DNA from 2 places in the Enterobacter cloacae complex sp. 385G4 genome. Region 1 is predicted to be linked to the other one. Evidence: predicted binding sites of a transcription regulator. Region 1 holds the regulator's gene; the other holds the start of a gene.
The links. Region 1 encodes Fur, which represses iron uptake genes when iron is present. Its sites were predicted from a motif close to ATAATAATGAGAACNACTATCAA; they were not measured.

Region 1 (7,471 bases):
CACCGTTCGGACTGGCCTTTGCGCAGATGTTCACCCCGGAGGTCGGGAAAGTGATCATGGGGTTGATGGTGATGTCCTGCTGCGGATCGCTGCTTGGCTGGCAGTTCACCATTGCACAGGTTTTTAAATCTTCGGCAGATGAAGGCTATTTCCCGAAAATCTTCTCCCGCGTGACCAAAGCCGATGCGCCGGTGCAGGGTATGCTGGCAATTGTCATCTTCCAGAGCGGATTATCGCTAATGACCATCAGCCCGTCGCTGAACAGCCAGTTCAACGTGCTGGTCAACCTGGCGGTGGTGACGAACATCATCCCGTATATTCTGTCGATGGCGGCGCTGGCGATCATTCAGAAGGTGGCGAAGGTGGATCCGCACAAAGCGCGAGTAGCGAATATCGTGGCGCTGGTTGGGGCGATATACAGCTTCTATGCGCTCTACTCGTCCGGACAGGAGGCGATGCTGTACGGGGCGATAGTGACCTTCATGGGCTGGACGCTGTACGGTCTGGTGTCGCCGAGATTTGAATTGAAGAACAAACACAGTTAGGTAAAAGCAAAACGGCAACCCTGAGGTTGCCGTTTTTAGTGTTTTCTCCCTCTCCCCGCGGGAGAGGGCCGGGGTGAGGGCATCAGCCCGCACCAGAACACGACTTATGCGTTTTTCAGCACTTCGCTGACAATCTCTACCGCTTCTTTCTCAATCTGCTGGCGATGCTCAGCGCCGAGGAAGCTTTCGCAATAGATCTTGTACGCATCTTCCGTACCGGACGGACGCGCGGCGAACCAGCCATTTTCGGTCATCACTTTCAGGCCGCCGATAGACGCACCGTTACCGGGTGCCGCCGTCAGACGCGCGGTGATCGGATCGCCTGCCAGGGTGCTTGCGCTGACCATCTCCGGAGAGAGTTTGGACAGAGCCGCTTTCTGGGCAGAGGTCGCGCCAGCCTGAATACGGTTATAGCTTGGTGCACCAAAGCGTGCAGCCAGCTCGTTGTAATGTTCCTGCGGGTTTTTACCGGTAACCGCGGTAATCTCCGCCGCCAGCAGGCACATGATGATGCCGTCTTTATCGGTTGACCACGGGGTGCCGTCGAAACGCAGGAAGGACGCGCCTGCGCTCTCTTCGCCGCCGAAGCCAAAGCTGCCGTCGTGCAGACCGTCAACGAACCACTTGAAGCCTACCGGCACTTCCACCAGCTTGCGGCCCAGCGCGTCCACCACGCGGTCGATCATCGCAGAAGAGACCAGCGTTTTACCGACAGCCACCTCTTTGCCCCACTGCGGACGGTGCTGGAACAGGTAGTTGATCGCAACAGCCAGATAGTGGTTCGGGTTCATCAGCCCGGCAGGGGTGACGATGCCGTGACGGTCATAGTCCGGGTCGTTAGCAAACGCCAGGTCGAATTTATCGCGCAGCGCCAGCAGGCCCGCCATCGCGCATTCGGAGGAGCAGTCCATACGGATCGCGCCGTCTTTGTCCAGGTGCATAAAGCGGAAGGTCTGATCGACGTGATCGTTCACGATGGTCAGATCCAGCTTGTAGTGCTCGGCGATGCGCTTCCAGTACTCAATACCGGAGCCGCCCAGCGGATCCACGCCCAGCTTCAGGCCAGCTTTCTGAATCGCCGCCATATCGACGATATCCGCCAGCCCTTCCACAAACGGCTGAACCAGATCCTGCTCTTTCACGTGGCCGGAGGCCATCGCCTCATCAAGAGAAATACGTTTAACGCCTTTCAGACCGTCGGCCAGCAGCGCGTTTGCACGATCTTCCACCACTTTGGTGACGTTAGTGTCAGCCGGGCCGCCGTTAGGCGGGTTGTATTTGATACCACCGTCTTCCGGCGGGTTGTGGGATGGCGTGATGACGATACCGTCAGCCTGCGCGCCACCTTTTTGGTTGTGCACAAGGATCGCGTTTGATACCGCCGGTGTTGGAGTAAACCCATTGTTCTCCTGAACAATCACGTCCACACCGTTCGCCGCCAGCACTTCCAGCACGGAAATAAACGCCGGTTCAGACAGCGCATGGGTATCTTTGCCCACGTAGCACGGACCGGTAACGCCGTTTTTAGCGCGCTCTTCCGCAATGGCCTGAGCAATGGCCAGAATGTGCGGTTCGTTAAAGCTGTGGCGCGCCGCGCTGCCGCGGTGACCAGATGTACCAAACTTCACTGCGTGTTCTGCGTTGCCCACGACCGGTTTCAGCACGTAATACTGCGCGGTCAGCTGAGCGACGTTAATCAAATCGCTTTGTTGTGCAGGTTGGCCTGCACGGCTGTGATTTGCCATTACCGGGTCCTTATGATGCAAGGGTTAAATTGTACCGCAAACCTTTTCAATCAATTCCGCCGGGAACTGCATGGACTGCATGATGTGTTCAATCATGCTGCACTTGCGGCCCGTATTGGTATTGGTGATCACCCAGTACGGAGTGCCAGGGACATGTTTAGGTTTGGTTTGATTGCCATTTTGCAGCAGCGTCTGCTCGTCGCCCGCGAAATAGACGCGGGTACGGCCGTGCAGCGACTCGGTCGCTTCAGCAAACGCTTTGTTATCCAGGGAGTAAAGTGTAGACAGCACCAGCATAAAACGGTTAACCGCCTTTTTCTGCTCCGCATATTCGTCGGAGAGCAGCAGTTCGCGCATCGCGCGCACTTTATCTTTTACCGGCGTCACGGCAGGTTTTGCTTGTACAGCAACGCTCGGCTGAGACACGACATCTTTGGTAACTGGGGTGGCAGGCTGTGAAGCGGCGGAAATTTTAAGCATGCGCCGTAAAATGTCGGACGCGCTCTCCCCGATATGCCGCGTCTGGCTGGCAATATACTGATAGAGTTCGTCATCAACTTCGATTGTTTTCATCTTAATCCAGTGCGATATCTTATCTGAATACAAGTCATTGGGATTATAAGGTCAAATCCCAACAGCGGATAGCGTCAAACCAGGTTGGCGGCAAAAGTCAGATTAAACTGGAACCTTGCAGCCGGGCGGCAGAATGGTCAACATGATACCCTAACCTGACATACGTAAAAAAAGAACTTTGCCATGAAATTGAATACCCGAGCGCAAACTGCACAATCGCCGAACAATAATTCCCCCATCGTGCTGGTTCATGGACTTTTTGGCAGCCTGGATAACCTGGGCGTGCTGGCCCGCGATTTGGTTACCGATCACGATATTTTGCAGGTCGATATGCGCAACCACGGGCTTTCCGGCCGCTCAGACGAGATGACCTATGCGGCAATGGCGCAGGATCTGCTGGATACGCTGGACGCGCACAACCTGCAGAAGGTGACCCTCATCGGGCATTCAATGGGCGGTAAAGCGGTTATGGCGCTCACCGCGCTGGCGCCAGAGCGAATTTCCGGGCTTGTCGTGATTGACGTTGCGCCTGTGGATTACGACGTTCGCCGTCACGATGAGATTTTCGCGGCGATCAATGCCGTAACCGAAGCTGGCGTTTCCACTCGTCAGCAGGCGGCAGCGGTTATGCGTGAGCATCTTGATGAAGAAGGCGTGGTGCAGTTCCTTTTGAAGTCGTTTGTTGACGGGCAGTGGCGTTTTAACGTGCCGGTGCTGTGGGATCAGTACAACCACATCGTGGGCTGGGAAACCGTTCCCGCCTGGCCACACCCTGCCCTCTTTATTCGCGGCGGTAACTCTCCTTATATTACCGACGCGTACCGCGACACGCTGCTGGCACAATTCCCGCAGGCGCGCGCCCACGTCATTGCCGGTGCCGGACACTGGGTGCATGCGGAAAAACCAGATGCTGTACTGCGCGCCATTCGCCGCTATCTCGCTGATACTGCAAATTGATTAAAAAGAGAGCGACTGGAAGATGACGGGCTTCCAGTCGTTGGCGTGCCGTTTTTGGTGATGTATGATGGCGCGCTTATCGCCCGGGCTTTAGCAGGGCGGCGTGTTTCCCCCGAAGTCTCATAATCATGGCCAAAGAACAAACGGACCGTACGACACTAGATCTGTTCGCGAATGAGCGTCGACCGGGACGACCAAAAACGAATCCGCTTTCGCGCGATGAACAGCTGCGTATCAATAAACGCAATCAGCTTAAACGCGATAAAAATCGTGGGCTTAAGCGTGTCGAACTGAAGCTCAACGCCGACGCGGTCGATGCGCTTAACGAGCTGGCAGAGGCGCGTAATATCAGCCGCAGCGAGCTTATTGAAGAGATGCTCATCGCCCAACTTGAGACGCTGCGCAGCCAGGCATAAGTCTGAAAAACCCCTTTATCGCCCTTTTCATGTAGCACAGAGTGCAGTCCTGCGCGATAGCGGTTTCCGCAGGGTTGCCAGTTCTGCTATTATTGCCCTTATCCGTGGCCGAATTGCGCCACCATACCATTAAGTTTCAAGAGGTTATTTTACTCATGGCAATCATCGGCATTTTCTTCGGCAGTGATACCGGCAATACCGAAAATATCGCAAAAAACATTCAGAAACAGCTCGGTAAAGACGTTGCTGATGTGCATGACATCGCCAAGAGCAGCAAAGAAGATCTCGAGGGCTATGACATTCTGCTGCTGGGTATTCCAACCTGGTACTATGGTGAAGCCCAGTGCGACTGGGACGATTTCTTCCCGACGCTGGAAGAGGTGGACTTCAACGGCAAGCTGGTTGCCCTGTTCGGTTGTGGCGATCAGGAAGATTACGCCGAGTACTTCTGTGATGCGCTGGGGACGATTCGCGACATCATTGAGCCTAATGGCGCGGTTATTGTGGGCCACTGGCCGACTGCCGGTTACCACTTCGAAGCCTCTAAAGGCCTGGCCGATGACGATCATTTTGTCGGACTTGCCATTGACGAAGACCGTCAGCCAGAACTGACCGCAGAGCGTGTAGAGAAGTGGGTTAAGCAGATCCGCGAAGAACTGCATCTGGACGATATTCTCAACGCCTGATTTTTTACGGCGCAACGCGGGTTGCGCCCCTTTTCCAGGTAAAACCGATTAAATTAATTGCTACAAACTTTTAACTTTTTCGCCCATACCTGTACAATGTCTCCCTGGCAAAACGTGGTTTCCATTGAGCAAGTTTGTAGGTGATACCACGTTTTTATAAGCATACTTTGCCTGAGACTTGCAGTTTTCATTTAGGCATGGCAGTTCTATAATGAGACGCATTATCCCAGGTGCATTTTCTGTCACTTCCCAGAGAAGTGAATCGTTTAGCAACAGGACAGATTCCGCATGACTGACAACAATACCGCATTAAAGAAGGCTGGCCTGAAAGTAACGCTTCCTCGGTTAAAAATCCTGGAAGTGCTTCAGGGTCCAGACAATCACCATGTCAGTGCGGAAGACCTTTATAAACGTCTTATCGACATGGGTGAAGAGATTGGACTGGCCACCGTATATCGCGTGCTGAACCAGTTTGATGACGCGGGCATTGTTACCCGTCATAATTTCGAAGGCGGTAAATCTGTATTCGAACTGACCCAGCAGCATCACCACGATCACCTGATCTGCCTCGATTGCGGCAAGGTCATTGAATTTAGCGATGATTCCATCGAAGCGCGTCAGCGTGAAATCGCAGCTCGTCATGGCATTCGCCTGACCAACCACAGCCTGTACCTTTACGGTCACTGCGCTGAAGGGGATTGCCGCGAGAATGAACACGCTCACGACACAAAATAAGTTAGCGTTCATACTCTGAGCCAGCCGTAAGGTTGGCTTTTTTTTGCCAGAAAAAAGCCCGGTAAGCAAAGTGCCACCGGGCGGAGATCAACTCATTTGTTGTTATTGCGTATCTCGTTCCAGATTTTATCGCAACGCTTCGCCACTTCCTGATCGTTACCGGTTTTACGTGCCTGGATGCAGGCCTGATAATCCATCACGCGAACATTCTCCTGCGTCGCGAACGCCTCATGCGCTTTCTCTTTCTTTAACACATTTAGCACGCTCTGGCAGGCTTCAATCTTCTCAGGCGATCCTTCCGCGGTATTAATACAGGCGCTATACGCCTCCTTCAGACGGGCGTCCTCTTTCGGCGCCTGAGTCTGAACACACGCCACCAGCCCTGATGCCATCAGCGCGACGATTACGATTTTTTTCATCATGTGCAGTCTCCAGACCGGCGGGACTCAGCCCGCCGGTGTGCTCATCAGAAGATGGTGAATGGGGCGATAACCATGAATTTGACGTCACGTTCATCCTGGAAGATGTTGCCGTAACCGCCCGCATAGCTTGGGATATCGGAGTGGTTGTCATACTGCGTAAAGTGCAGCTTGAACATCGTGCCTTTCGCGCGGCCATCCTGCAGGGTGTAGATAGCATCCAGGCTGTAGGAGGACTCTTTCAGGCGATAGTTTGGATCGTAGTACGCATCCGGCGTCGCCATGTCTGCTGGTTTTGCATCCCAGGCGTAAGCGTAAGAAGCGCCCACCGCCCAGCCCGGCAGGTTCCAGTTTTTCAGGTCATACATGGCGCCGAAGAAGACCGCTTTCTCGCCGTCGGCGTTGAAGTCTGAGCGGTTATCCCACCAGATATCCAGACGACCGTTGGATGAGGCATAGGTCGGCGTCATACGCTGCAGGAAGTAGCCCTGCTGCCCTTCCGCCTTCACCCACGTGCCTTCCAGACGCAAATCAACCTGACCGACCTTGTAGCCGAAGGTTAACGCCTGCAGCCACGCGGTGCCGTTATAAATGTCATTTACGCTTCCATCGCTGACCTTATCGCGCGTACCGTAGAACTGGTAGCTGGTGCTCAGCGGACTACCGGCGATATCAAATTTGTAGCTGGCTTTAGCAAAATACTGATCGATATAGCCTTCCGCCTGACCAAATGCGGCTTCCAGAACCAGATCGTTTTTGAAATCGTACTTCGCACCCAGCGAGTGGAGGTAATCGACTTTGGTTTTCTTATCGTTCTGGTAGAACTTGTCCATCTCAATGTGCCACGGCGCTTTGTACTCGTTGGTCCACATATAGGAGAAGCTCAACGCACCTGCATCACCATAGTCAAAGTTAGCCCCGGCTTCTGCCCCCTGATAGGTACCAGGCATAAAGCTCCAGTGCGGCGCTAACAGCGTCTGGCCGGTTGGCTGAATATAGCCCCCACGCGCCCATACCGGGCCGTATTTGAATTTCGCTGCGGCCTTATAAAGGCTGATACCGCTTTTATCCCCTGACCAGTCTTCGTCATAGGCTTTATTGCTGGAGGAGAAGGCAATTTCGTTCGGGTGGCCGCTGTCGCCATTTTCAGCCATTTCAATCGCCGTAAACGCGGCAATATCCAGACCGAACATATCGGCGGCGTAGCCTGACTGGAAGTCCAGGTTGGCGTTCCAGGTGGAGTGAGAGAGGTTGGTTTTGTATTTATCTTCTGTGACATCTTTACGGTCACGTTCACGCTGCCAGTAATAAATACCGCCAGTGAGGGTAGAATCTTCGATGAAACCTGCTGCTTTTGCCTCTGGTGTCACCACCAGGCCCGACATTGCTGTCACA
Region 2 (7,471 bases), on a different contig from region 1:
AAAAGATGCTGTTCATGGGTTGGCTCCATTTTTTTTGATTTTAAAATTGCCTCATGATATTGTCAACGAATCTCACGCCTTTACCAACCTCACCCTGTTGAAATTAAAGGAAATTAAAAATGCTGCCCGACTATCTCGTCCCGGCTAAGTACCACATTACGCCTGTGGAACAGCAACCGACGGAAGAAGAAAAAAAGGCCAGTTTCACTCAGGGGAAAAGAAAGCTCTCTGATTTCGAGCCTGATATATTAATTGGCGTTTCTCACACTGGCAAATCCCGTAATATGCTGCTGGAAGAGCACGATCGCCATATAAAAGACCGCTTATTTCGCGCTATAAAAATTGAAGCCTTCGTCCACCTGCTGAATGACCTGCAGGCAGAAGGCGAAATAGATGCCCAGAAACTAAGTCAAATAATGACTGAAAAAACGAAGGAAATAAATGAGGCCGGCAATGAAATTTGGCTTAATCTAATTACGCGAGAAAAAAACAACCCTATTTTTTATACCCTGGGGGAAGATTAACGTGAAAGAAGTTAAAGACAATAACGTTTATGTGACTTTAGATGATAAAAAAAGTGATGAATTTATCTTAAAGCAAAATATCGAGGCACTAAGAAATGCAAAAAATGCCGAGATGACGCGTATTACACAAGACCTGGTATCGATCCCGGCAACGCTGGTGCGTCTGAAATGGCAGAATCGCCGCGAGATTTATCCGTTACAGGTCAAAGAAGAAATTTACGGCGCCGTGATGAACGCCATCATCGAACAGCTTCCAGAACTGAAAGAGAAACTTCTGGGACGTCTTGAGGCCAACTACCAGTATCTGCTTGCCAGAGAAGTCGCCACCCTGCGCCTGACGCGCAAACTGTCAGCCGGCGAGTACCGTACGTCAAATGTCACCTGCGTTGCGCTCGATGAGGACGCGCTGACACCCCCCTCTACCGCACCGACGGACAACAAAAACGCATAAACCAACAGGCATAAAAAAAGCCGGCTTTCGCCAGCTTCTTTATCACTTCGAGGCCGCTTTCTCTTCCCCGACCAGCCCAATCTTCAGATAACCCGCCTGATGCAGCGTGTCCATTACCTTCATCATGGTTTCGTAGTCGACGGTTTTGTCCGCCCGGAAGAAGACGGTGGTATCCTTCTTGCCGCCGGTCAGCTGGTCCAGCGCCGGAATAACGGAGGCATCCGTCACAGGGTCGTTCCCCAGGAACATGGATTTATCCGCTTTCACCGACAAATAAATTGGCTTTTCCGGACGCGGCTGCGGCTGGCTGGAGGAGGCAGGCAGATTCACCTTCACGTCGACCGTCGCCAGGGGTGCTGCCACCATGAAGATAATCAGCAGCACCAGCATGACGTCGATAAACGGCGTCACGTTGATTTCGTGCATTTCGCCGTTATCGTCCAGATTTTCGTTTAGACGCATTGCCATACAATCAACCTACGCGCAGTTTAGACGCCGCATGCACCGGCTTCACGGCGCTGGCGTTCAGGTCGAGATCGCGGCTTTGCAGCAGCAGAACCTGAGCGGCAACGTCGCCGAGCGTGGCTTTGTAGTTGCCGATCATACGCGCGAAAATGTTGTAGATAACCACCGCCGGAATTGCTGCAACCAGACCGATTGCCGTCGCCAGCAGCGCTTCCGCGATCCCCGGGGCAACTACCGCCAGGTTGGTGGTTTGGGTCTGAGCAATACCGATAAAGCTGTTCATGATGCCCCAGACCGTACCGAAAAGACCGATGAACGGTGAAATCGCGCCGATGGTCGCCAGATACCCATTGCCGCGTCCCATGTGTCGGCCAACGGCCGCAACGCGACGCTCCAGACGGAAACCGGTACGCTCTTTAATGCCTTCGTTATCTTCACTGCCGGCGGAGAGTTCCAGCTCGTTCTGAGCTTCATTCACTAACAGGGTGGTCAGGCTTTTCGGGTGGAAGGATGAGGTCATCTCAGAAGCCTGATCCAGAGAGCGGGCTTCTGCCAGCTGCTGCTGTTCCCGTTTGAGGCGACGCTTCTGCGAAAGCAGCTCGGCGCTTTTGCTGAAGAAGATAGCCCAGGTGACAACGGACGCCAGAATCAGGCCGATCATCACAATCTTAACCACGATGTCAGCATGATGATACATGCCCCAAACGGAGAGATCCGTCTGCATCAAATTATTACCCACTCTGTATCTCCAGGACGCAAATCACAAAATCTGAACGTAATAATATCAAAAAGCCGTCGAATTGATAGTCGTTCTCATTAGTATTTACATGGTGCCGTAATTTTCGCTCAGTTTCCTTGCGCTTACGCAGTAAAAATTTCTTATGCGCTTTTTTGCTAATATTTTCTGCTTATTCGATAAGCATGCGGGTGCAGTTTTTTACAATCGTGGTAGTCTGGACGTCCAGACGTATAAAAACAGGGTTAGCGAACATGACCAAGAAGCATCTTGATACCACGCTGGTGCAGGCGGGACGCAGCAAGAAATACACTCAGGGATCGGTCAACAGCGTGATTCAACGCGCCTCCTCGCTGGTGTTTGATACCGTTGAGGAGAAAAAAATCGCCACGCGTAACCGCGCGAAAGGTGGGCTGTTCTACGGTCGCCGCGGCACGCTAACCCATTTTTCGCTGCAGGAAGCGATGTGCGAGCTGGAGGGGGGCGCGGGCTGCGCGCTGTTCCCGTGCGGTGCGGCGGCGGTCGCCAACACCATTCTGGCGTTTGTGGAACAGGGCGACCATATCCTGATGACCAACACCGCCTATGAACCCAGCCAGGATTTCTGCACCAAAATTCTCAGCAAGCTCGGCGTGACCACCAGCTGGTTTGACCCGCTGATTGGTGAAGGCATTGCTGAACTTATCCAGCCGAACACGCGCATTGTGTTCCTGGAATCTCCCGGCTCCATCACCATGGAAGTGCACGACGTTCCGGCTATCGTGAAGGCCGTGCGCAGCAAAGCGCCAGAGGCGATTATCATGATCGACAACACCTGGGCGGCAGGCGTGCTGTTTAAGGCGCTGGAATTCGATATTGATATCTCGATTCAGGCGGCAACGAAATACCTGATTGGACACTCTGACGGGATGATTGGCACCGCGGTTTCCAACGCGCGCTGCTGGGACCAGCTGCGGGAAAATGCCTACCTGATGGGCCAGATGGTGGATGCAGACACGGCATACATGACCAGCCGGGGCATTCGTACGCTCGGCGTGCGTCTGCGTCAGCATCATGAAAGTAGCCTGAAAATCGCTGAATGGCTGGCGCAGCATCCGCAGGTTGAGCGCGTGAACCATCCGGCGCTGCCGGGTAGTAAAGGCCATGAGTTCTGGCAACGTGACTTTACGGGCAGCAGCGGGCTGTTCTCGTTTGTCCTTAAAAAACGGCTAAGTAATGACGAGCTGGCAAGCTATCTGGATAATTTTACCCTCTTCAGCATGGCCTACTCCTGGGGCGGTTTTGAATCTCTGATCCTGCCGAATCAGCCGGAGCAGATCGCGGCCCTGCGCCCCGGCGGAGAAGTGGACTTCAGCGGCACCCTCATTAGATTGCATATCGGTTTAGAAAATGTGGACGATTTAATTGCGGATTTATCTGCAGGCTTTGAACGTATCGTGTAGAGTGCGGGCTGAAAATGTACTCCCCGGACTCTTTTGTGAACACTGCAAGCAGAAAAGTCTGCATGAGTTGCGCCTGCGATCAATCCCGACAGGTGAAATTGGGAGTACAATAGCGTTATCTCTGCTGTTCCACAGGAAAGTCCATGGCTGTTATTCAAGATATTATCGCGGCGCTCTGGCAACATGATTTTGCCGCCCTGGCGGATCCCCACGTTGTAGGCGTCGTCTATTTCGTGATGTTCGCGACGCTGTTTCTGGAAAATGGATTACTGCCAGCCTCGTTTTTACCCGGTGACAGTTTGCTTTTGCTTGCCGGGGCGTTGATCGGCAAAGGCGTCATGGACTTTACGCCAACGATGGTAATCCTTACCTCCGCCGCGAGCCTGGGCTGCTGGCTGAGCTATCTGCAGGGCCGCTGGCTGGGGAACACGCGCGTGGTGAAGGGCTGGCTGGCGCAGTTACCGCATAAATATCACCAGCGTGCGACCTGTATGTTTGACCGCCACGGCCTGCTGGCGCTGCTCGCCGGGCGTTTCCTGGCGTTTGTTCGCACCCTTCTGCCCACCATGGCGGGTATTTCCGGGCTGTCTAACCGCCGCTTCCAGTTCTTCAACTGGCTGAGCGCCCTGCTGTGGGTTGGCGTGGTCACCACCCTCGGCTACGCGCTGAACATGATCCCCTTTGTGAAGCACCATGAAGATCAGGTGATGACCTTCCTGATGATCCTGCCGATATTCCTGCTGGTTGCTGGGCTGGTGGGTACCATTGCGGTGGTGATTAAGAAAAAGTATTGCAGTGCATAAACAAAAGCCGGGTGGCGCTACCGCTTTCCCGGCCTACGTTTCCCCTCAGGCGCCCTGCATCGTTCTTATACGTGACGCATCCTCTCCCGGCGTGACGCCGAAATAGCGCTTAAACTCCCGACTGAACTGCGAGGCACTTTCATAGCCGACGCGCATGGCCGCCGCGCTGGCCTTCATGCCGTCGTGGATCATCAACATCCGTGCCTTGTGCAAACGGTAGGTTTTGAGGTACTGCAGCGGCGAGGTGCTGGTCACCGACTTAAAGTTGTGGTGAAACGCCGAAACGCTCATGTTCGCTTCCGCCGCCAGCTGGTCAACGCTGAGGTTCTCCGTGTACTGGCTTTCAATACGCTTGAGCACGCGGCTGATCAGGCTGAAGTGGGTCTGTCGGCTCACCAGCGCGAGTAACGCCCCGCCGCCCGGCCCCAGCAGCACGTGATAAAGAATTTCGCGGATAATCTGCTTGCCGAGAATACGCGCGTCCAGCGGCCTTTCCATGACGTCCAGCAGGCGCTCAATGGCGCAGAGGATCTCTTCCGACAGCGTCGCCGAGTTAATCCCGCTGGAGGCCATCGACGGCTGGAAAAGCTCGTCTTCGCCAATCTCCATCAGCAGCTCCTGCAGTTGAAGAATATCGACGTTGACGCGAATACCCGCCAGCGGGACCGCTTCTGTCGCGAAGGTTTCACATTCGAAGGGTAAAGGTACCGTCAGGAGCAGATATTCATTGGTGTCGTAGCGGAACACCCGCTCGTTGATATAGCCAATCTTATGGCCTGAAAAGAGAAAAACGATGCCCGGCTGGTACATCACCGGCGTGCGCGTCCCGGGCTGCGTGCCGTAGAGCAGGCGAATGTCCGGCAGCAGGCCGCCAATATTATTTTCTTTATTTATCAGCACTTTAATCTGTGAGGTAAGCTGAAGGCAGATCGCTTCACGGTTCATTTTACGTTACTCCGGGTACGGTTTCCGACCCTCACAGTCTGCGCATTTTTACGAAGTTTCTCCAGCGCTCTGTAGAAATGGGCAAGACATCGGCAGGAATGTGCATTGAGAGCCTGGCCCCGGACGGCCACAATGAGCAGCATCAGGTAGCCATCAGCGCCACCACGGTTTTTCACCCACTAAAGGGAACGAGCAATGAACAACTTTAATCTTCACACCCCAACCCGCATTCTGTTTGGTAAAGACGCTATCGCCGACCTGCGCGCGCAGATTCCTGCTGACGCCCGCGTGCTGATCACCTACGGTGGCGGCAGCGTGAAAAAAACCGGCGTGCTGGATCAAGTTTACAGCGCTCTGGACGGACTGGACGTGCGTGAGTTCGGCGGCATTGAGCCAAACCCGTCTTACGAAACGCTGATGAACGCGGTGAAAATCGCCCGCGAAGAAAACATCACCTTCCTGCTGGCGGTCGGCGGCGGCTCCGTGCTGGACGGCACTAAATTCATCGCGGCGGCAGCGCACTACGCTAATGGCATCGATCCGTGGCACATCCTGGAAACCCGCGGCAGCGACATTAAAAGCGCTATCCCGATGGGATCCGTATTGACCCTGCCAGCGACGGGTTCTGAATCCAACAAGGGCGCGGTGATCTCCCGCAAAACCACCGGCGACAAGCAGGCCTTTATGAACGAACACGTTCAGCCTGTCTTTGCCATTCTGGATCCGGTTTACACCTACACCCTGCCCGCGCGACAGGTGGCGAACGGCGTGGTCGACGCCTTTGTACACACCGTCGAGCAGTACGTGACCTACCCTGTTAATGCCAAAATTCAGGATCGCTTCGCGGAAGGCATTCTGCTGACGCTGATCGAAGACGGCCCGAAAGCTCTGAAAGAGCCGGAAAACTACGACGTGCGTGCCAACGTCATGTGGGCAGCAACCCAGGCGCTGAACGGCCTGATCGGTGCTGGCGTGCCGCAGGACTGGGCAACCCACATGCTGGGCCACGAGCTGACGGCGATGCACGGTCTGGATCATGCCCAGACGCTGGCGGTCGTTCTGCCTGCCCTGTGGAATGAAAAACGGGATACCAAGCGTGCCAAGCTGCTGCAGTACGCCGAGCGCGTATGGAACATCACCGAGGGTTCTGAAGACGCGCGTATCGATGCCGCCATTGCAGCGACCCGTAACTTCTTTGAAAGCCTGGGCGTACCAACACGTCTGTCCGGCTACGGCCTGGACGGCAGTTCCATCCCAGCCCTGCTGGCAAAACTTGAAGAGCACGGCATGACCCAGTTGGGCGAGCACGGCGACATTACGCTGGACGTCAGCCGTCGAATCTACGAAGCGGCACGCTAAGCGTTTTTGGCATCCTGACTTTCGTTTTTTGACATTTCGTCCAGACTTAATGCACACCCCATCGCCGGAGTCCCCCTCCGGCGATGCGCACCTGAAGGAGGAAAAATGGCAAACCAAACCGTAATCAAGCTGCAGGACGGCAACGTGATGCCCCAACTGGGGCTAGGTGTATGGAAAGCCGGTAACGACGAGGTCGTCTCCGCCATTCATAAAGCACTCGAAGTCGGCTATCGGTCGATTGATACCGCCGCCGCGTACAAAAACGAGGACGGCGTGGGGACCGCGCTGGCCAGCGCCGGCGTCCCTCGCGATGAGCTGTTCATCACCACTAAACTGTGGAACGACGATCAAAAGCGCCCCCGCGAAGCCCTGCAGGAGAGCCTGGAGAAACTCCAGCTCGATTTCGTCGATCTGTACCTGATGCACTGGCCGGTTCCGGCTATCGATCACTACGTTGACGCCTGGAAAGGGATGATTGAACTGCAGAAAGAGGGGCTGGTGAAAAGCATCGGCGTCTGTAACTTCCAGGTGCATCACCTGCAGCGCCTGATTGACGAAACGGGCGTCGCTCCGGTGATTAACCAGATCGAGCTGCACCCGCTGCTGCAGCAGCGCCAGCTTCACGCCTGGAACGCCACCCACAAGATCCAGACCGAGTCCTGGAGCCCGCTGGCGCAGGGCGGTGAAGGCGTGTTCGACCAGAAAATTATCCGCGACCTGGCGGATAAATACGGCAAAACCCCGGC

Region 2: a site for Fur is predicted at 2,241-2,263, ahead of exbB (tol-pal system-associated acyl-CoA thioesterase). Genes of this name have one in related genera too.

The regions. Positions count from the first base shown of each region.
Region 1 is NZ_JBXWDD010000002.1:156,088-163,558, reverse strand. It holds gene potE (putrescine-ornithine antiporter) at 1-545, shown strand, start outside; gene pgm (phosphoglucomutase (alpha-D-glucose-1,6-bisphosphate-dependent)) at 650-2,290, opposite strand; gene seqA (replication initiation negative regulator SeqA) at 2,315-2,863, opposite strand; gene ybfF (esterase) at 3,047-3,820, shown strand; gene ybfE (LexA regulated protein) at 3,949-4,236, shown strand; gene fldA (flavodoxin FldA) at 4,392-4,922, shown strand; gene fur (ferric iron uptake transcriptional regulator) at 5,211-5,657, shown strand; gene chiQ (ChiQ/YbfN family lipoprotein) at 5,750-6,076, opposite strand; gene chiP (chitoporin ChiP) at 6,124-7,471, opposite strand, start outside.
Region 2 is NZ_JBXWDD010000004.1:46,466-53,936, forward strand. It holds gene AC2FAJ_RS13025 (ESA_00282 family adhesion-associated protein) at 1-16, opposite strand, end outside; gene AC2FAJ_RS13030 (hypothetical protein) at 120-524, shown strand; gene AC2FAJ_RS13035 (hypothetical protein) at 526-975, shown strand; gene exbD (TonB system transport protein ExbD) at 1,018-1,443, opposite strand; gene exbB (tol-pal system-associated acyl-CoA thioesterase) at 1,448-2,179, opposite strand; gene metC (cystathionine beta-lyase) at 2,431-3,618, shown strand; gene yghB (DedA family general envelope maintenance protein YghB) at 3,762-4,421, shown strand; gene AC2FAJ_RS13060 (AraC family transcriptional regulator) at 4,467-5,366, opposite strand; gene yqhD (alcohol dehydrogenase) at 5,562-6,725, shown strand; gene dkgA (2,5-didehydrogluconate reductase DkgA) at 6,831-7,471, shown strand, end outside.